Regions from separate parts of the Beijerinckia sp. 28-YEA-48 genome, predicted to be linked through region 2. Evidence: riboswitches for the same ligand, from Rfam matches in the RefSeq annotation. Region 2 holds a riboswitch; the other holds the start of a gene.
The links. A riboswitch is a leader RNA that binds a small molecule or an ion and turns the genes downstream of it on or off. The one in region 2 is predicted to bind thiamine pyrophosphate.
Positions count from the first base shown of each region.

Region 1 (10,644 bases), 4.2 Mb from region 2:
GTCGGTCATTTTCACCGTGCTGTCGTCGCGCAGCACATAGACATAAGCGCCGCGCGGGCCGCGTTGGATTGCGGCGGAAGGGGCTGTCGTCACGCCGCGCAACACGTCGATATAAGCGCGCACATTGACGAACTGCCCAGGCCACAGGCGGAGTGCTGGATTGGCGAATTGCGATTTGATGCGCACGGTGCCGGTGGCCTGATCGACCTGGTTGTCGATGACTTCCACGGTGCCGGTCTCGATCACCGTTGTATTGTCGGGTTCCAGCGCCTCGAGCACGATCTTGTCGCGCGCCTGGGCGGCATTGAGGGCGCGCAATTGCTGCTGCGGCAGGTTGAAGAAAATGCTGAGCGGACGCAGTTGCGTCAGCGTGACGATACCGGTCTGGTCGGATGAGCGGACGATATTGCCGGTATCGACCAGACGGATGCCGGTGCGCCCGTCGATTGGCGAACGGACTGACGTATAGTCGAGGGTGATCTTGGCGCTGTCGATCAGAGCCTGATCGACGCGGACCTGTGCTTCGAGCTGGGCGACGAGGGCGCGCTGCGTGTCTGCCTGTTGTTTCGAGCCGAAATTGGTCTGCGCCAGCCGGGTGTATCGTTCGAGATCGAGACGAGCATTGGCGAGCTGTGCTTCGTCCTGCGCCTTTTTGGCGACGGACTGATCATATTGCGCCTGATAGGTGCGCGGATCGATGCGCGCGATAACGTCGCCGACTTTTACGTCCTGGCCTTCGCGGAAGGCGATCTCCATGAGCTGGCCGTCAACCTGCGCCCGCACGGTGACAGTGTTGAGCGCCTGTACGGTGCCAACCGCGTCGGCCGTGACCGGGACGTCCTCGGTCTTGACGCGGGTGACGAGGACAGGGATCGGCTGGCCGCTCGCGCCGCCAAAGCCACCCCGCCCGCCGCTGTTGGACGCTTGTTGGCTACGTTGTGGAAGCCAGCCGCCGAGCGGGGCCGGCAGCTCGATCCAGCGGGTGAAATGCGCGTAGACAAGCCCGATGGCAATAACCACGGCGATGGCGATGAACCGTTTCATGGCGTCACCGTCGCGGCCTGGTCGATGAAGCGGGGGGAGGCGGTCATGGCGGGGTCGGCGGCCAGCATCGGGTCGCTATATTCACGGGTGAAGCCGCCGCCGAGCGCCTGGTAGAGGCTGACAACAGCTAGCAGACGCTGATAGCGCACAAGCGTCAGCGCGTCCTGCGCCGAGAACAGATTGGTCTGAGTGGTGAGCAAGACCACGATGTCGATAACCCCTTCGTTCAGGCGTTGCTGGCTGATGTCATAGGCGCGACGCGCCGCCGTCACCGCCATGGCTTGCAGGCGCTCCTGCTCGGCATATTTGCGCACCCCGATCAAAGCATTTTCGACGTCGGTCAGGGCGCTGACGATGGATTTGCGATAATTGGCCAGCATTTCATTGCGCTGGCCGCGCCGGTTGTCGAGCTGGCCTTGCAGATTGTAGCCGTCGAAGATCGGTTGGGCGAGGCTGTCGGCGACCGAAAGCGCGAGTGCATCGGCGCGCAGCAAATTCTTGAGTGCCAGGCTGGCGAGGTTGGCATTGCCTGTCAACGTAATCGACGGCAGGAAGGCGGCGCGGGCGGCGACGATATTGGCTTCGCCGGCGAGAAGGCGCGCTTCGGCGGCGGCAATGTCTGGGCGGCGCAGCAGTAATTGCGAGGGCAGGCCGGGCTTTACCTGCGGCAGCGCCAAGGCATTGAGCCGGCCGCCTTTGACGTTGACGCTTTCGGGTGTGCGGCCGAGCAGGAGGGCGACGATATTCTTCTGCTGCTGAGCTTGGCGTTCCAGCACCGGAATATTGACGCGCAGATTAGCGAGCACGCTTTCCTGCTGCGCGACATCGAGCGCCGTCGCGGTGCCGACATCGACGCGGGCGCGGATGGCACCCAGCACATGTTCGGCGGCGCGGATGTTGTCGCGGGCGTAGAGCAAGCGATCCTGTGCCACCAGAATCTGGAAATAGGCATTGGCCAATGTGGCGAGGGTGGTCACCACCAACGTATCGTAGTCAAAACGGCTGGCCACTGCGCCGATACGTCCGGCTTCAGCAAGGGAGGCATTGCGGCCCCAGAAATCGACCACATAGCTCGCCGACAAGCCGACGTTGAAATTGCTATTGTAGTTGGGCGAGAACGGGCCGGTCGAGGACCCCAAAGTGCCGGGCGAGCGGCTGCGCGAGGCGCTTTGGCCGCCATTGATTTGTGGATAGAGCGCCGCACCGGCGATCATCATCTGTGCTTCCGCCTGGGAGAGGCGTGCGAGCGCGGCGTCGAGATCGAGGTTGCCCTCTAGGGTCATGGAACCGAATTGGGCCAACTCGTTCGAGCGAAAGGCGGCGAGCCAATCCTGGCTGATGGCTTTGGCGGAGCGTTCCGGCGCGGCGCGATACCGTGCGGCGAGTTCCGGGCCCGCGGCACCAATGCGCTCAGAATCGAGCGCACAGCCGGAAACCAGAGAGGCCGACAGCATGATCATCAATGGCCCCACGGGACGCGCGCGCCTTTGGAAGAAAGACCTAAAAAATCGCCACACCACGCCTGAACCTGTCCCCTTTGGACCGCCGATGCCTACTTCGAACGCCTGTTCGATTCCCGGTGCAGCGAGATTAGTCTTAATGGAAGCGAACTTGCCGCGAAACTGATGGGGTGCCCGACCGCTGACAAGTTACAACTTGGTCATGCATCCGCCTGTCAGCCGGTATGCGACTTTGTCGTCAGTGTTGTGACATTGCGGCAACACTGAGTGGCGATTTTCCCCCGATCCTCATCAGCACAACCTAGGGCGTAGGACTGCCTAGAGGCGATGCCGCAGAAGCGCGTCCGAGAATGTCCTTGTTTCGCAGGGCGCTGAAGCTCTGATTCAATTTAGAAGAATTATAAAAAAGGCATTTCCGGGGCGTTCAAATTTAGAATCAGAATAAATATGATCGTGGCCCGCTCCATTGACAGTAAAACCTGACTCAAACTAGGTCGAATTACGTCAAAAATACGAAAATACTAGTGTTTTTGCTTTGATTCTAAATTTTGGAGGCAAGAAAGTCGATGAGCGCGCCGTCAATTCCCGCGTCGTTACGTCCACTCCCACTCGTTACAGGGGTTAAATCGAAGCGGAAAATGGATATTCCGGCGCGCGCCATGACTGCGGCCGCGATTATTGCTGCAGCACCTGTGGCTCCGGCCCTGGCGCAGCAGGCCGGAAGCTCGGCCTTGCCCTCCGTCACTGTTGACGCACCCCAGCAGCGCGCCCGTCCGGCTGCCGTGCAGGCGACCCAGCGTCCGAGCCGTGCCGCAGCCGCGCAGCGCCGGCGTGCGCCGCGCGCCACGGTGGCCGCTCCGGTCATCGCTGCGCCTAATCCTGCGGGCGCCGGCGCGCCGACCGTCCCCGTTGAGGCTGATGCCAATCCTTATGCCCAGCCGGGCGTGCCCTATAAGGTGAACCGGCTGGCCTCGCAGAAGTTCGTCGAGCCGATCGTCAACCAGCCGCGCACCATCACGGTCCTTTCCAAGGAAGTCCTGGCCGACAAGGGCGCGACGTCGTTGCGCGATGTCGTCCGTTCGACCCCTGGTCTGACGCTCGGCACCGGCGAAGGCGGCAATGCTTTCGGTGACCGTATCCTGATCCGCGGCTTCGATGCCCGTTCCGACATCTTCATTGACGGCGTGCGCGATCCCTCGATCGGCATTCGTGAAAACTTCAATGTCGAGCAAATCGAAATTCTCAAGGGGCCGGCCTCGAGCTTCGCCGGTCGCGGCACTGCCGGTGGCGCGCTCAATCTCGTCACCAAGAAGGCGACCGATGAGAGCTTTCGCCGCGTCGATGCCACGTTCGGCAATGGCCGGACCAAGCGCGGTACGATCGATATCAATCAGGTGATCACGCCCGAATGGGCTGTGCGCATGAACGTGATGGGTCAGAAGTCCGGCGTTGCCGGCCGCGATTTTGTCGAAGACGATCGGCATGGCGTCTCGCTGTCGACGACTTTCAAGCCAAGCGATCGGCTGAAGTTCGTTGCCGACTACACCTATGTCCACTTCGATGGCTTGCCCGATTGGGGCGTCCCGTACAATCGCACAGCTTTGACGCCGTGGACCGAAACCGGCGTTCGCCGCAGCAACTACTATGGCCTCGTCAACCGCGACTTCCAGCGCTACACGACGTCCGCTGGCTCTTTCTCCGCCGAAGCGAAGTTGACCGACTGGATCACGCTGAACTCGCGCTTCCGCGCTGGCAAGTCGATCCTTGATTATGTCGCGACGCCGCCAGAATCGGTTAACACCAGCAATCCCAATCCGCTGCTGTGGACCACTCAAGGCAACCCGAAAAGCCGCTATCAGCGCACGAACTTCTACACCAATCAGACGGATGTGACCTTCAAGTACGATACTGGCGGCGTACGCAACACGACGATCGCCGGTGTCGAATATTCACGCGAAGAGACCATGCGTGATAGCTATACCGGCTTGGCATCGGAGGCGTTCCCGTCGCCGACGACCGCAACTGGCTCGTATACGTTCAACCTCTTCAATCCTTATAACAGCGCGCCGTTCCCGAACGCGCCGCAGCGCGCATTCGCGCCGACGGCGATCAATATCGATACCAAGGCCGCCTATATCATCCACAACGCCAACTATAATGATTACATCATTGTGAATGCTGGCGTGCGTTACGACGACTACACAGTTGCTCTCCAGCCACCGCTGGCGGCCATTCCCGCGCAACAGCAGCCGCGGTTGTCGCGTCATGACGGCCTCGTCAACTACAATGCCGGCATCACCTTCAAGCCTCTGCCGAACGGCAGCATCTATGCGGCGATCGCGACATCGTCCAACCCGGTTGGCGCTGACGTTGACGGTGGCGCCAACGACTACGGCGGTCTCGTTGCTGGCAACGTTGCGGCCGGCCCAGAGCGCAATACGGCGCTTGAAGTCGGCACCAAGTGGGAGTTCTTCAATCAGAAGCTGCTCGCCACCGCAGCCTTGTTCCAGACAACCAAGGACAACGCGCGTGAGCAGATCAATGCTACAACTGTCGTAGGCTCGGGCGCTTACCGTATCCGGGGCATCGAGCTCGGCCTGAACGGCAAGATCACCGATGATTGGAGCATCTACGGCGGTCTCGTCTTGATGGACTCGAAGGTGACGAAGACGGCGATCGCGGCGAATCTCGGCAAGCAGCTCGCCAACGTTGCGCATCAGTCGTTCAACCTGATGACGAAATACAAGATCAACCAGTATTTCGAAGTCGGCGGCCAGGCGACGTATATCTCGAAACAGTATGGCGGCACGCTCGCAGCGACTACCGGCAACGTCTTGCCGTCCTCGTGGAAGTTCGACGTCTTTGCTGACGTCCACATCAGTAAGATGTTCGCGCTGAAGTTCGCCGTCTACAATATATTCGACTCGCGCGTGTATGACGGTTTCTACCGCAGCAATGTGCCGTTCACGTATATCGCGCCTGGACGTCTGGCGACGGTGACCGCGACGATGAAGTTCTGATTTTTCGCGACAACCCTATTGGACGCCGGGCCTCACCGCCCGGCGTCTTTTTTATGGCGCGCGCAACGCCTGTTCCATATAGGCCTCGACCCGCGACCAGGCGCCACCCGCGCTCAGCGCGTCGCGATAGGATGCGACGATCTTGGCCGTCAGAGGGCTGGCCTTCGCCTTGTTGTCGAGGACGATGGCTGTTTTCTCGCGCGCGTCCTTGATGAAGTCGGCCGGGAAGGGCGTGATCTTGGCGCCGAGCCTTGCGAGTTCGACTATGGCAATCGCATTCAGCTGTTCAGCTTCCGCAAGGCCAGCGGAATGTTCGGCGGCGCAGGCGGTCTCGATGATGCGCTGTAGATCGATCGGCAATTTGGCGAAGGCCGAGAGGGAGATCAGCGCTTCACCGGCGCCATTCGGTTTGTTGAAACCGGGCATGTAATAGAAGGGGGCGATGCGGTGCAGGCCAAGCGGCAGATCGTTCACCGGCGCTAGAATTTCCACCGCGTCGATGGCGCCCTTTTCCAGTGACGTATAGATGTCGCCAGGCGGAATATTTTGCGGTGTCGCGCCCATGGCGGCATAGACTTCGCCACCCATGCCGGAAACGCGGATGCGCATGCCGGCGACATCACGGCTGCTTTCGATAGGCTTGCGGAACCAGCCACCCATCGACGGCCCGGTATTGCCGGCAAGCAGGCCACGCACGCCGCGCGGCCGGTAAAGCTCATCCCAAAGCTGTTGGCCGCCGCGATGTTCAATCCAAGTCTGATGGGCGAGGGGGCCCAGGCCAAACGGCGCGGTGGTGAAGAAGGCTGCGCCGGGTAATAGACCGTCCCAGAAGAAAGAGGCCGTATGGCCCATTTCGACGGCACCGGAGGCGACGCCATCGAAGACGCCGAAGGCGGGCACGATGGCGCCGGCGGGAAAAACGTCGATGCGCAACCGGCCGCCGCTCATCGTCGTGATGCGCTCGGCCAGTCGATCGGCGGAGACGCCAGGGCCGGGCAGGCCTTTCGTCCAGGACGTCGCCATGCGCCAGACGATCGGTGTCTGCGCGCGCACGATGGCTGGTGCGGCAAGTGGCAGGCTGGCGGCGCCGGCGAGGAGGCGTCGTCGTGTGGCGGACATGGATGCAATCTCCCTAGGGCCTGAGTGCGGGCATCATCCGGCTCGGCTCGTTATTGGTGGTTCGCATGCCCGGCCGGTGCCGGGCATGCGTATATTTTATTGCTCGACGTAAAGCTTGCCGCCGCCTTCGAGGAATTCGCGGCTCTTTTCGGCCATGCCTTCCAGCGCCGCCTTCTCGTTGTCGAGCATGGCCGCAGCTTCCACCCGCAGATCCTGCGTGATTTTCATCGAGCAGAATTTCGGGCCGCACATCGAGCAGAAATGCGCTGTCTTATGCGCGTCCTTCGGTAGCGTTTCGTCGTGATAGGCGCGTGCCGTATCGGGATCGAGGCCGATGTTGAACTGGTCATCCCAGCGGAACTCGAAACGCGCCTTGCTCATCGCGTCATCGCGGATCTGTGCGGCCGGATGTCCCTTGGCGAGATCGGCCGCATGGGCGGCGATGCGATAGGTGATCACGCCGGTCTTCACATCGTCGCGGTTGGGCAGGCCGAGATGTTCCTTCGGTGTGACGTAGCAGAGCATGGCCGTGCCGAACCAGCCGATCATCGCCGCGCCAATGCCCGAGGTGATGTGATCATAGCCCGGCGCGATGTCGGTCGTCAGCGGCCCGAGGGTGTAGAAGGGGGCCTCGTGACATTCCTTGAGTTGCTTCTCCATATTCACCTTGATCTTGTGCATCGGCACATGGCCGGGGCCTTCGATCATCACCTGGCAACCCTTTTCCCAGGCGATCTTGGTGAGTTCGCCGAGGGTTTCCAGCTCGCCGAATTGAGCGGCGTCATTGGCATCGGCGATGGAGCCGGGGCGCAGGCCGTCACCCAGGGAGAACGACACATCATATTTGCGCATGATGTCGCAGATGTCGCCGAAATGCTCGTAGAGGAAGCTTTCACGATGGCCGGCCAGACACCAACGCGCCATGATCGAGCCGCCGCGTGAGACGATGCCGGTGACGCGCTTGGCCGTCAGCGGAACATATTTCAACCGCACGCCGGCGTGGATGGTGAAATAATCGACGCCCTGTTCAGCCTGTTCGATCAGCGTGTCCTTGAACACTTCCCAATCGAGCTTCAGCGGATCGCCGCCGACTTTTTCGAGCGCCTGATAGATCGGCACCGTGCCGATCGGCACCGGCGAATTGCGGATGATCCAGTCGCGGATGTTGTGGATGTTGCGGCCGGTGGACAGGTCCATCACCGTGTCGGCACCCCAGCGGATCGACCACACCATTTTCTCGACCTCTTCCGCCACCGAGGAGGTAACGGCTGAATTGCCGATGTTGGAATTGACCTTCACCAGGAAGTTACGCCCGATGATCATCGGCTCGACTTCTTGGTGATTGATGTTGGCCGGGATGATGGCGCGTCCACGGGCGATCTCGTCGCGGACGAATTCTGGGGTCACGAAGGCAGGAATCGCGGCGCCGAAGCTTTCGCCGTCGGCGAGCTTCTCTTCCGCGCCGGCGAGCATTTTCTCGCGACCGAGATTCTCACGATGGGCCACGTAGACCATTTCTTCGGTGATCAGGCCGGCGCGAGCGAATTCATATTGCGTGACATATTTGGCGTTCTCGCCGGAGAGCGGCTGCGTGTTGGCGGGGCAGGCCGGCACCAGTTTGTCGCCAGTGACGCCGCCGTTATCGACATCCAGAACGCTTCGGCCTTGATAAGACGAGAAGCCGCGTCGCGCCATCCACGGCTGGCGAATTTTCTTCAAACCCTTCGATAGGTCGACGCCAATATCGATCTCCGTATAGGGGCCGGAGGCATCATAGACGCGCAGGGTTGGTTCATTGGGGTCGGTCAGGATGATCTCGCGCAACGGCACATGCACATCGGGATGACCCTGCGGCGTATGATAAATCTTGCGCGAGCCGGGCAGTGGGCCAGTGGTCACGGTTTCTGGAATCAGCGAATTGGGTTTGGGCTGGATGTTCATGCGGCGTCTCCGTGACGCCAGACCACGGGCGTCTTTTGTTCTCAACGAACCCGGAGGTAAGAAGGAGTCCTGCCCTGAATAGGCTTCGCCCGCTCGCCGTCCCTCCGCTGGTGCAAACCAGATCAGGTTCTAAGGGTGTGATCTCAGCCGCCGGCAATCCGGCAGCACCCCTGGCTGGCGCAAAGCTAGCGGGAAAGCGGGGCGGGAGCAAGAGTGGCGTATTTGAGGCCTGCATCCGATCACGCCGGTTTGACGAGCTATGGCCGCGATGGTCCCGTAAGGTGACGCGCATGGGCGGAAAAGCCTCGCGGCAAATGCTGCGATTAAACAATGAGAAGGCATAATCCATGACGACCAAATCCATGTTTCTTGGGGCGCTCCTCGCTCTCACAATGACGCCTGTGCTGGCGCAGGGCAGCAATGCCATCAACGTTTCCGGTACCGTGGACAAAATCGACGCTAATTCGCTCGTGATCACGGTCGATAGCGGTACGCCGCAGACCTTCGCCTTGTCGCCGAACCTTGTCGTTCTGCAGAACAAGGCAGCCACCCTCGCCGATATCAAGCCGAACGATTTCGTGGCGAGTGCTGCAGTGCCGAAAGAAGATGGCAAACTGCACTCGACCGAACTGCGCATCTTTCCCGAAGCCTTGCGAGGCTTGGGCGAAGGCCAGCGTCCGATGAATGATGCGCGTCAGCAGACAATGACCAATGCGACGGTTACCGGCGCGGCGGTGGTCAACGGCAGCAACAATATTAAGGTCAAATTCGCGGGCGGCGAGTCCGAGCTTGTGCTTGATCCGGGCGTTCCGGTGACGCGGATCGATGCGGCCGATAAAAGCCTGCTGAAGAGTGGCGTGAAAGTCCGTGCCCAGGGCGTGCGCGGGGCCGATGGTGCAGCCATTACTCGTATTACGATTCTGCAGTAGGCGTTGACGATGTTTGAATGGCGCGCCTGGCCGCCGCTCGTTCAATATCAGACGACCGCTATTTCTTTTTCTTCCGGCCGTAAGGCGGGGCCGGGATGTTGAGATGCGCCTGCCGCAGCGCCGTCGACCAGCGATCGCGCAGATCGTGGAAATAGGGATCGGTATTGTCGATGCGGGTGTCGAGCTCCAGTTCGATGGCGTCGCGTTTCAGCACCGCCATGTCGATGGGCAGGCCGACGCTGAGATTGGAGCGCATGGTCGAGTCCATCGAGATGAGGCTGAGCTTTAGGGCGTCGCTGACATTGGTCTCGTAGTTGACCGCTCGGTCGAGCACCGGCTTGCCGTATTTCAACTCGCCGATCTGCAGGAAGGGCGTGTCGGTGGTTGCCTCGATGAAATTGCCGGCGGAATAGATCATGAATAGGCGCAGGCGCCGGTCTTTCATCTGGCCACCGAACAGCAAGGTGGTGCTCGACGAGACATTTTCCTGTTCGAGCATTTCGCCGTTCACCTGGCGTACTTTGCGCACGGCGCGCCCGATCATCTCGGCGGCAGCGAACATGCTGGTGCAATCGAGCAAGCGCTCGATCTCCTTGGTTTCCGGGTTTTCCATGCCGTCGGTGATGTAATTGACCACCGTCTGCGTCAGCGACAGGTTGCCGGCTGTGGCGAGCATCATCACCTTTTCGCCGGGCTCTTGGAAAATATGCAGCTTGCGGAAGGTCGAAATGTTGTCGATGCCCGCATTCGTGCGGGTGTCGGCGATCATCACGAGACCTTCGCGAACGAGTACGCCGCAGCAATAGGTCATGGCGAAACCTCCGGACCGCGATGGGCCTGAAACTATTGGTTTTGGCTATCGACGACGTTGATGCGTACGTCAAGGGCTTCGCCCACACCGCCGGTCTGGGCGCCGCGCACGGAGGCGGCCCCGAGATAGTCGAGGGCGCAGGCGACACGCACATGACTTTCTTCCGGGCATTTGCCGAGGGCGGGGTCGAAACCGACCCAGCCATATTCGGGAATATAGGCCTCCGCCCAGGCATGGGCAGCGTGGCGGACGCCGCTGTCCTCGGGCAGAGCAATATGGCCGCTGACATAGCGGCTCGGCACGTTCATCTCTCGGGCGCA
Region 1 covers NZ_FNSI01000001.1:464,108-474,751, forward strand. The annotation lists gene BLW50_RS02165 (efflux RND transporter periplasmic adaptor subunit) at 1-1,044, opposite strand, end outside; gene BLW50_RS02170 (efflux transporter outer membrane subunit) at 1,041-2,504, opposite strand; gene BLW50_RS02175 (TonB-dependent receptor) at 3,143-5,524, shown strand; gene BLW50_RS02180 (TRAP transporter substrate-binding protein) at 5,576-6,643, opposite strand; gene thiC (phosphomethylpyrimidine synthase ThiC) at 6,740-8,584, opposite strand; TPP riboswitch at 8,667-8,766, opposite strand; gene BLW50_RS02190 (hypothetical protein) at 8,932-9,513, shown strand; gene BLW50_RS02195 (proteasome-type protease) at 9,572-10,324, opposite strand; gene BLW50_RS02200 (transglutaminase family protein) at 10,357-10,644, opposite strand, start outside.
Region 1: linked by a shared signal. The riboswitch ahead of thiC (phosphomethylpyrimidine synthase ThiC) and the one ahead of thiO (glycine oxidase ThiO) in region 2 are both predicted to bind thiamine pyrophosphate.

Region 2 (10,644 bases):
GTCTAGAGCAAATCACGTTTCGGTAGAAACGTGATTTTGCTTAGATTCTCTTATTTGGACAGCAGGGCCGTCAGCTTTTTGTCTATCTCTTGAACATCGCCTGAAATCGCCAGCACCTTGCTGCGTGCGGTGGCGCCGCTGCGCAGGCTCACCGCCGAGCGCGGCAGGCCGAGTGTTTCAGCCACCAGCCGAATCAGCGCCACATTGGCTTTGCCGTCTTCAGGCACCGCGCGGACCCGGACTTTCGCGACCGTCGAACCGTTCGCCAGGGTAGCGCTGCCGTCAATATTGTCGCGCGCCGCTTTCGGCGTCAGTCGCACCGAGAGCAGCACTTCGCCGTCACGCAGCGTCCAAGGCCGGGCGGCGCCCAATCACTTGCCCAGTCACATGCCGATGAAGGACGGGTAGATGTAATAGGCGATGATTCGCTGCAGCAGGAAGATCAGCAGCAGCAGCACGACCGGGGACAGGTCGACCGCGCCCATATTGGGCAGGATATTGCGAATCGGACGCAGCAGCGGTTCGGTGACGGCGGTCAGGGCCGACCAGATCGCCCGCACGAAATCATTGCGATAGTTAATCACGTTGAAGGCGATCAACCAGGACAGGACCGCCGAAACGACGATCACCCACGTATAGAGATCAAGGACAAGCAGAATAACGTCCAGAATCGCACGCATAGGCCCACCGGCTGCAAGAGGATCACTGCGCCGGTTTAGAGCATTTTTTCCCATTGGGGAATGGCTTGAGGGGCGTTTGCAAGGATTGGCTTGGCAATGTCCGCGCCGGACGCCCACCGCCCTGTGTTAGCGCCTCATTCTTGCCAGTCTTGCGTTGACAGTGCGCCAGCCGGGCCGTAAACCACGGCCGCTGGATCCTAGATCCGGGGCTGTAGCTCAGATGGGAGAGCGCTGCAATCGCACTGCAGAGGTCAGGGGTTCGAATCCCCTCAGCTCCACCAAGCCCCATAAAACAGAAGAGAGAATTTCGGCTGCGGCCGCGTCGACGGTGGTCGAGGCGTGCCTGGTGGGTCGAGTATTTGCTGCGATCCGTTTACGAGGCTGTCTCGACGAGGTGCCCCTGTTGACGTCCGGAGGAGTCTCTCCTTCTCGCCCACCTGACTCGGGCTGGCTGGCAAGCCGTGATTAATTGCCGTGATATCTGAATTCATACGAATATGTTGAATTCTCGGGTGCTCTCGCGGACTTCATGGTCCTCGACACTTCGGGCGAATGCCGCGTGTTTCGTGTCGGCATGTGCGTGCATTTACGCGCACTCATTGCGGCCCGTCGTCCAAGAAGAGATCAAAGAAAATCAGGAGTCCAGGATGAAACGTGGTGGATTGCTTTTGGGACTAGCAGCGTCGTTTCTGGCGACGGCGGTCCTCGCGCAGCAGCCCGTCAAGATCGGCATGATCACGACGCTGTCGGGGCCTGCGGGTTATCTGGGGCAGGACGTGCGCGACGGCTTCAAGCTCGCTGTCGACATGGCCGACGGCAAGCTCGGCGGCGTGCCGATCGAGATGGTTGTCGAGGACGATGGTCTCAAGCCTGGCCAAGGCAAGCAGATCGCCGAACGGATGATGACGGTCGATAAGATTAAGCTGATCAGCGGTCTGGTCTTCTCCAATGTGGCCTCCGCTGTCGTGCCCGATGTTCTCGATGCGGGTGGCATCGTCATCAGTCCAAATGCCGGCCCTTCGGAATTCGCTGGCCGCGAGTGTCATCGCAACTACTTCGTGATGTCCTGGCTCACCGACACGATGCAGGGCAGCGCTGGGCGCAATGCCACGCAGCTTGGTTACAAGCGCGCTTTTGTTCTGGCGCCGAACTATGCCGCCGGTCGTGATGCGATCACTGGCTTCAAGCGTTTCTTCGAAGGTCAGGTCATCGGCGAAATCTATACGCGCCTCGATCAGACCGATTTCGCCGCCGAGATGGCGCAGATCCGCGCGGCCAAGCCCGATGTGGTATTCCAGTTTCAGCCCGGCGGTCTCGGCATCGCGTTCCTGCGCCAATATCAGCAAGCTGGCCTGTTGGGGACGATTCCGATGGTGATCGCCGAGCCGTCCATGGATCATGCGATTCTGAAAGCTGTCGGCGAGTCGGCACTCGGACTGAACGTCTCGGGAAATTGGAATACCGATCTCGACAACGCCGCTAACAAGACTTTTGTCGCCGCTTTCACCAAGGCCTATGGCCGCGTGCCGACGATGTATGCCGCACAGGGGTATGACACGGCGCGCGCCATCGGCGCGGCGCTGGGCAAGACTGGCGGCAAGGTTGATGACGCAGCCGCATTCCGCACCGCGATGCTGCAAGCTGATTTTGAATCGGTGCGCGGTTCTTTCAAGTTCGGCGTCAATCAGCATCCGGTTCAGAACTGGTATGCCATGATCGTGGAGAAAGACGCGAACGGCGCGCCGACGTTGAAGACGACGGGCACGATCCTGTCGAACTATGTCGATCCCTTCGCCGAGCAGTGCAAGCCGTAACGCGCTGTTCGCTGCCTGGAGCCTTTGCTTCAGGCGGCGATACTCTTGGCATCGTCGTGCCTGCCACCGGGAATTGTCTCAGGGCGTTCGATGAGTCAGACTGCTCGGTGCGTTCCTAGGCCAGGAACATGGCCGAGGAAGCGCTGAGGAAACGCCAATGACGAAATATCTTCTGGTCAGCTTCAAGACATGCCCATGGGTGCAGCGGGCGGCGATCGTCTTGCGCGAGAAGAAGGCCGAATTCGAATTCACCCATATCGATCAGAACAATCGACCCGATTGGTTCCTGGCCATTTCTCCGCACAAAAAAGTGCCGGTGCTGCGTATCGACGATAAGGTGTCGCTGTTTGAATCCAACGCGATCGCCGAATATCTCGACGAGACGATCGCGCCGCGCTTGCACCCCGACGATCCCGTGGTGCGCGCGCTCAATCGTGCCTGGACAGATTATCTGCCGACCTTCGCCAGCGCCGTGACCAGCCTCGCCTATGCCGCGAGCGAGGCGGACTACACCCAAAACGTCCGCGATCTTTCGGTGCCGTTCCAGCGGCTGGACGATGCGCTTGGCAATCAGGGAGATGGGCCCTTCTTCAACGGTGTGCGCTATTCCTTGGTCGATGCGGCCTATGCGCCGTTTCTGCAGCGATATTTTTTCCTCGATCGGATCAAGCCGATCGGCGTCATCGAAAAGTTCCCGCGTCTGCAGGCCTGGGGCCAGGCGCTCGTCGCGCGCCCGTCGACGCATTCTTTTCCGGCGGCGGAATTCGAGGCTACGTACCGGTCTGTCTTGAAGCAGCGGCAGAAATGGCTGGCGCAATTCATTGCGCCAGATGCGGTCGCGGCGGCTTGAGCGGGGCCTGGCTTTCGCGGTGACGGTGGACGCCCGTAACGCGCGATTGCTATCGGCGGGGTCTCCGAATTATCTATAAAAGATGACGACAGCCAAAGACGACACGCTCGCGGTGCGGATCAGCAAGGTACTGGCCGAGCGCATTATCGCGGGCGCCATCGCGCCGGGCGTGAGGCTCGGCCAAGACCATATTGCCGAGGAATTTGGCGCCAGCCATGTGCCGGTACGCGAAGCTTTTCGCCGTCTCGAGGCGCAGGGGCTCGTCGTCAGCGAGCCGCGCCGGGGCGTTCGGGTGGCTGGTTTCACCGTCGAAGAGGTCAAGGAGGTCGCGGAAATGCGCGCCGCGCTGGAAGTGCTGGCGCTGCGTCATGCTGCGCCGCATCTGACTAAGGCTTTGTTAGATCAGGCGGAAGAGGCGACGCGGGCCGGCGACAAGGCCACCGATGTGCAGGCCTGGGAGCAGGCTAACCGGCATTTCCACCGCCTCATCCTGACGCCCTGCGCTATGCCACGCCTGTTGAAGGCGATCGACGACCTGCACACTGCCAGCGCCCGCTTCCTGTTTTCAGGTTGGCGGGCCGAATGGGAGGCGCCGACCGATCGGGATCATCGGGCGATTCTCACTGCGCTGCGGGCCGGGCAGGTGGAGACGGCCGGATTGGTGCTTGGCCGACATGTCCAAACGATCGGCCAGAAGCCCTGGCAAACCAGTCGCTTGCGCTCCACCGCGCGCAGCTGATGAAGGCCTCTGCGGCCAAGCTCTTGCAATTCCTCGCCGTCTGTGGACTCTTTTAGCGATAGAGTTAGAAAATTATCTATAATTTTGCGATGGAAGAGTAGCGATGCATGACATTGGTGTGCGGCCGGTCGAAAGCCGCGCCGTCTGGTCTTTCCCTCTCACCGTGGTCGCTGGTGCGGCCGTCATGACCTTGGCTGCCAAGGTGCAGGTTCCGTTCTGGCCGGTGCCGATGACCCTGCACACCTTGGCGGTGATGGGCTTCGCGGTCGCCTTCGCGCCGCGCCGCGCCGTCGCGATTTTCCTGGCCTATCTGGCGGCGGGTGCCGCCGGCCTGCCGGTCTTTGCAGGCTCGCCGGAACGTGGCATCGGGCTCGCCTATCTGGCAGGTCCCACCGGCGGCTATCTCGCCGGCTATCTCTTGGCGTCTGGCCTTGTCGGCCGGCTCGCCTCCGGCAAAGGCACGCTGGGTCGTTTCGCGGCCATGCTCGCCGGGCTGGCGGTGGTCTATGCCCTTGGCGTCGCCTGGCTCGCGGTCTATGTGCCCGCCGGTCAACTGTTCGCCGTCGGTGTCGCGCCGTTTCTACTCGGCGATCTCGTCAAGATTGCTCTTGTCGCTGCTGGCTGCAGTCTGTTGCCGGCTCTCTTCGCGCGCTTGCGGGATAAACGTTCATGAGTGCCGCGGATGAAACGATCCGGCACGATTGGACGGTTGACGACATCGTCGCGCTGCATGACCTGCCGCTGCTGGAATTGGTAGGCCGCGCCAATGCTGTACATCGCCAGCATCACGATCCCAACAAAGTGCAACGGGCGAGCCTGTTGTCGATCAAGACCGGGGGATGTCCGGAAGATTGCGGCTATTGCTCGCAATCGGCGCATCACCGCGAGGTGAAGCTGACGCGCGACAAGCTGATGAACCCGCAACAGGTGATCGCGCTGGCGACGACAGCGAAAGCGGCGGGCGCGGATCGCTTCTGCATGGGCGCAGCGTGGCGTCAGGTCCGCGATGGCAAGGAGTTCGATGCGGTCATCGACATGGTCAAAGGCGTGCGCGCGCTCGGCATGGAAGCTTGCGTGACGCTGGGCATGTTGCAGCCGCATCAGGCCGAGCGCCTCGCTGACGCCGGGCTCACCGCCTACAATCACAATCTCGATACGAGCCCAGAATTCTACGGAAAGATCGTGTCGACGCGCACCTATCAGGATCGTCTCGACACGCTGGCGACCGTGCGTTCCTTCGGTATCGATCTGTGTTGCGGCGGTATCATCGGCATGGGGGAGACGATCCGCGATCGCGCTTCGATGCTGCACGTGTTGGCGCAAATGGATCCACATCCCGAGAGCGTGCCGATCAATGCGCTGGTGGCTGTCGCGGGAACGCCGCTGGCACACCGCTCGCGCATCGATCCGCTCGAACTGGTGCGCATGGTGGCGACGGCTAGGATTGTGATGCCGACATCGACGGTGCGGCTGTCCGCCGGTCGTTCACATCTCAACCGTGAAGCACAGATTCTCTGCTTGATCGCCGGCGCGAATTCGCTGTTCTACGGTGACACGCTGCTGACGACACCGAATGCTGATCTTGGCGAAGACGCGGATCTGTTCGCGGCGATCGCAGAGCCGGAAAGTGTCCCCGCTGCTTGACATCGCGACGGGCGTGGTTTCAGACTGTGCCCATTCCAGGGAGATCCCCGGCAAGGGGCTGAGAAACCGCTGGCACGCCGGACATCGTCCGGATGAACGCGCGGAAATCCTTAGAACCTGATCCGGTTCATACCGGCGTAGGGATTGGATTTCGCCCCGCTCGCCACTCGCACGAAGCGCTCGATCTCCTCCCCGGCGCCGTCCGAGGAGTTGCGATGCGAGGCCCACCCACCACCACCCTACGGCGTTTTCGTCAGAACGTCCAAGATGAGAACACGCCTGCGGCGCAGGATGTGCCGAGGTCGACTGACATTGCCATTATTGGTGGTGGTCTGATCGGCCTGTCGATTGGCTGGCGCCTGGCGCGCCGTGGTCTCGACGTTACGTTGTTCGAACGCGGCAGCATCGGGCAGGGCGCGAGCCTTGCCGCCACCGGCATGCTGGCCGCCGCCGCCGAACTTGAACCCGGCGGCGAGACGCATCTGGCCTTGGCCCTGGAAAGCCAGCGGCTGTGGCCCGACTTTGCACGCGCGCTTGAAAACGAAGGCGGCGTTGATATCGACTATCGCGCCGATGGCGTTCTGCTGGTGGCGCTTGGCCGCGAGGAGGTCGATCGTCTGCGCATGCGCTACGATCTGCAACAACGCGCCGGCCTTGAGACGCAGTGGCTCAATGGCCCGCAATGCCGGAGCCTGGAGCCGGGCCTCAAACCTTCCGTCACCGCCGGCATTCTCTGTCCCGCTGATCATCAAGTCGATCCGCCACGCGTTATGGCGGCGCTGCGCCAAGCCTATCTGGCGCAGGGCGGCCAGCTTGTTGAGCATTGTGAGGCGCACCTGGAGTTGGCGGGCGGCAAAGCCGTTGGTGTGGCGACGCAGTATGGCGTGTGCCCCTCTCGCATTGTCATCGCGGCCGAGGGCGCTTGGACAAAGCTCGCGGGCCTCGACATTCCCGTGCGGCCGCTGAAGGGGCAATCATTGGCGTTGCGTCCTGCGTCAGGCCCAGCACCGCTGTCGCGCATGGTCTGGACCGAGCAGATTCATTTTGCGCCCAAGAGCGATGGGACTTTGATCGTCGGCGCCACGATGGAGGAATGCGGCTTCGACGACAGCGTCACCGCCGGCGGTGTCTACGCTTTGCTCGAAGGGGCGCGGCGCGCACTTCCTGCTGTCGAAGAAATGCCGTTGGAGGCCGTATGGTCCGGCTTCCGCCCGACTTCAATCGACGATGCGCCAATCCTCGGCGATACCGGCATCTCGGGCCTGCTCGTTGCCACGGGCCATCACCGCAACGGCTATCTGCTGGCGCCCGTCACAGCGGTCGCGATCGAACAGTGTGTCATCGACACTCACATCACTGGGCCAGCCGCTGAGTTCGGCCCGTCCCGTTTCGCACCCGTGGGAGCCCGCTCATGAAGCTGATCGTTAATGGCCAGAGCCGCGACAGCGCTGCCCAAACACTCGATGCGCTCTGGCACGAGGAGACCGCCGAACTCGATCTGCCAGGGCCGAAGGGCTTTGCCATCGCACTGAACGGCAAGGTGGTGCGGCAGGCCGATTGGGCCAAGACGCCTTTGTCCAATGATGACCGCGTGGAAATCATCCGCGCCTTTGCGGGAGGTTGATATGGAAGATGTTCTAACGATTGCCGGCGTGGCTTTGTCCTCGCGGCTGTTCATCGGCACTGCCGGCTATCCCAATCAGCGCATCATGGTGGATGCGATCGCGGCGAGTGGCGCCGATCTTGTCACGCTGTCGGTGCGTCGCATCTCCTTGAGTGGTCATGGATCGGATACGGCACGCTTGCTTGCCGGCCGCCGTTTCCTACCCAATACGGCCGGCTGCGAAACAGCGCGCGATGCCATTCTCACCGCACAACTGGCGCGTGAAGCGCTTGGCACCAACTGGATCAAGGTTGAAGTGATCGGCGATCGTGAGACGCTCTATCCCGATGTTGGCGAGCTGCTGGAAGCAACGCGTCAGTTGGTCGATGATGGCTTCGTCGTGCTGCCCTATTGCAACGACGATCCGGTGATTTGCGCCCGTCTTGCCGATCTGGGTGCCGCCGCTGTCATGCCTATGGGCTCGCTCATCGGTTCCGGCATGGGGGTCGCCAATCCGGCCAATCTCGAACTGATCTGCGCTCGTTCGCCTGTTCCCGTCATCGTTGATGCCGGCATCGGCACGGCGTCCGACGCGGTCATCGCCATGGAGTGTGGCGCCAGCGGCGTTTTGCTCAACACGGCGGTGGCGAAGGCCGACGATCCGGTGCGCATGGCTCATGCCATGCGCCACGCGGTGGAGGCGGGCTGGAACGCCCGGCAGGCGGGCCGCATCGCGCGGCGTGGCCGGGCGGAGCCGTCGAGCCCGCAGCTCGGATTGGTGGGCTCGTGAGTTTTGCGAACAGATTGCCGGACCAATTGCTGGTCGTTACCGACCGGCATCAGGCGTCACGAGATTTGCCGGATGTGATCTCGGCGCTCCTTGCTGGCGGTGCGCGCTGGATCTGGTTTCGTGATCGCGATCTTGCCGCAGCGGAACGCCGCGCCTTGGCGTTGCGTCTGTATGAATTGACGCAAGTCGCAGGGGCCATGCTGACCATTGGCGGCGATATTGGGCTCGCCGCCGAGGTGGGCGCGCAAGCGGTGCATCTGTCGCCTACTGACGACGTGCCTGCGGCTCGCGCGCTGCTTGGCGCTGATGTGCTGGTTGGCATCTCGGCCCACAACGAGGCCGATATTCAGGCAGCGCTCGCGGCCGGTGCCGACTATGTCACCTTGAGCCCGATTTTCCCTACTGCCAGCAAGCCGGGCTACGGCCCGGCTTTGGGTCCGGGGATGCTACGGCGGGCCAGCGCGCTCGGCCTGCCGATCCTGGCGCTTGGCGGTATCACCACGGATCGCGCTTCCGCCTGTCAGGCAGCGGGGGCCGCTGGCGTTGCGGTGATGGGCGAGGCGATGCGCGCCGATGATCCCGCAGCACTCGTTCGCAGCTTCCGCGCGCATGTGTCTTAAGCCGCTAAAGCCCGAGATAGGCCTGGCGCACACGTTCGTCGGCGAGCAGTTCGGCGCCGGTGCCCGATAGGGTGACGCGGCCGTTTTCGAGCACATAGGCGCGGTTGGCGATCTTCAGCGATACGGCGACATTCTGCTCGACCAGCACACAGGTCATGCCGGCGGCGTTGAGCGCGCGGATGGCTTTCAACACGTCGTGGACGATGGAAGGGGCGAGGCCGAGTGACGGCTCGTCGAACATGATCAGCTCTGGCTCGCCCATCAGGCAGCGGCCGATGGCCAGCATCTGTTGTTCGCCGCCCGACAGCGTACCGGCGGCCTGGCCGAGGCGCTCCGACAATTTCGGGAACATCGCTTCGACCCGCTCGCGATTGCGGGCGCGGCTGGCCCGCGCGCGCGGCAGCATGGCGCCCATGTCGAGATTCTCTGCCACGGTGAGCGAGGGGAACACCTGTCGCCCTTCGGCCACCTGGCCGATGCCGAGATTGCAGACGAGATGGCTCGGCAGGCCGGCGATCTCCTTGTCGTGGAAGCGGATGCGGCCGTCCGCTGGCTTGATCATGCCACCGATGGTGCGGATCAGCGAAGTCTTGCCGGCGCCGTTGGCGCCGACGATGGCGACGATGGTGCCGGCTTCGACTTCGAGGCTGACATCGTCGAGAGCCTGGGCGTCACCATAGAAGACATCGAGGTTTTCGACTGTGAGCATCACAGGTCCTCCACGCCGAGATAGGACTCGATCACCGCGCGTTCGCGCAAAACGGTGTCAGGCGCGCCCTGCGCGATCACCGCGCCGTGCTGGAGGACGAGAATGCGCGAGGCGAGTGCGGTGACGGCGCGCATCACATGCTCGATCAGCAAAATGGTGAGGCCGGTGCGATTGAGATCGCGCAGGATGGAGACGATGCGGTCGGTTTCCATCGGCCGCAGGCCGGCCATCACTTCATCGAGCAGCAGAAGTTTGGGTTTCGTCGCCAAGGCGCGGGCGACTTCCAGGCGCTTGCGGTCGGGTAAAGTCAGGCTCGAAGCGGTTTGCATGCGTTTGGTGGCGAGATCGAGCTGTTCCAGGATGTCCCGCGCCACGGTGCGCGCTTCGCCGATCGTTTTGGCATGCAGCAAAGCGCCGATCACCACATTGTCCTCAACGGTGAGGGCGGGAAACGGCTTCACCAGTTGGAACGTGCGGCCGATGCCGCGCCGGGCGATCTCGTCGGCGCGCCGGCCATCGATTGGCTGGCCATCGAAATGGATCGACCCGCTGTCCGGCGTCATGGCACCAGCGATCATGTTGAAGAGCGTGGTCTTGCCGGCACCATTGGGTCCGATCACCGCGAAGATTTCGCCGGGTTCTACGTCGAAGCTCACTTCGCTTACCGCAGTCAGGCCGCGAAAGCGTTTGGTGACATGGGTAACAGAGAGCAAGCCGGTCATTTGCCTGCTCTGTCGAGGCGAAGATAGCGGGCGAGCCAGGGCCAGACGCCTGAGGGCCGCAGCGAAATGATGATCATGAGGATGAGGCCGTAGAAGATCGATTTGGCGCCGGGAACGTTCAGGCCCGAGCTTTGGATGAAGGTCGTGAGGCCTTCTCCCAAGGGCGTCAGAATGATGGCGCCAACGATCGGGCCGAAGATCGTTCCCAGTCCACCGATGATCGGCGCGAGAATCAGCTCGATTGAACGGCTAATGTCGAAGATCTGCGACGGAAACAGGTTGCGATAGTAGAAGCCATAAAAGACGCCACCGACAGAGGTCATGCCGGCGGAGATCAGCATGGCGATCATGCGCACGCGAAAGACATCGATTCCTACGGCCTGCGCCGCCAGCGGATCTTCACGCACGGCGAGCCAGCGATAGCCGAGTGGGGATTGCCGCAGCCAGGCCACGAGCGCCGTTGCCGCCACAGC
Region 2 covers NZ_FNSI01000001.1:4,628,450-4,639,093, forward strand. The annotation lists gene BLW50_RS21735 (DUF167 family protein) at 51-371, opposite strand; gene BLW50_RS21740 (YggT family protein) at 384-680, opposite strand; tRNA gene BLW50_RS21745 (tRNA-Ala) at 886-961, shown strand; gene BLW50_RS21750 (ABC transporter substrate-binding protein) at 1,328-2,494, shown strand; gene BLW50_RS21755 (glutathione S-transferase family protein) at 2,652-3,344, shown strand; gene BLW50_RS21760 (GntR family transcriptional regulator) at 3,427-4,083, shown strand; gene BLW50_RS21765 (biotin transporter BioY) at 4,187-4,756, shown strand; gene bioB (biotin synthase BioB) at 4,753-5,727, shown strand; TPP riboswitch at 5,756-5,889, shown strand; gene thiO (glycine oxidase ThiO) at 5,943-7,142, shown strand; gene thiS (sulfur carrier protein ThiS) at 7,139-7,351, shown strand; gene BLW50_RS21785 (thiazole synthase) at 7,311-8,120, shown strand; gene BLW50_RS21790 (thiamine phosphate synthase) at 8,117-8,740, shown strand; gene BLW50_RS21795 (ABC transporter ATP-binding protein) at 8,745-9,449, opposite strand; gene BLW50_RS21800 (ABC transporter ATP-binding protein) at 9,449-10,171, opposite strand; gene BLW50_RS21805 (branched-chain amino acid ABC transporter permease) at 10,168-10,644, opposite strand, start outside.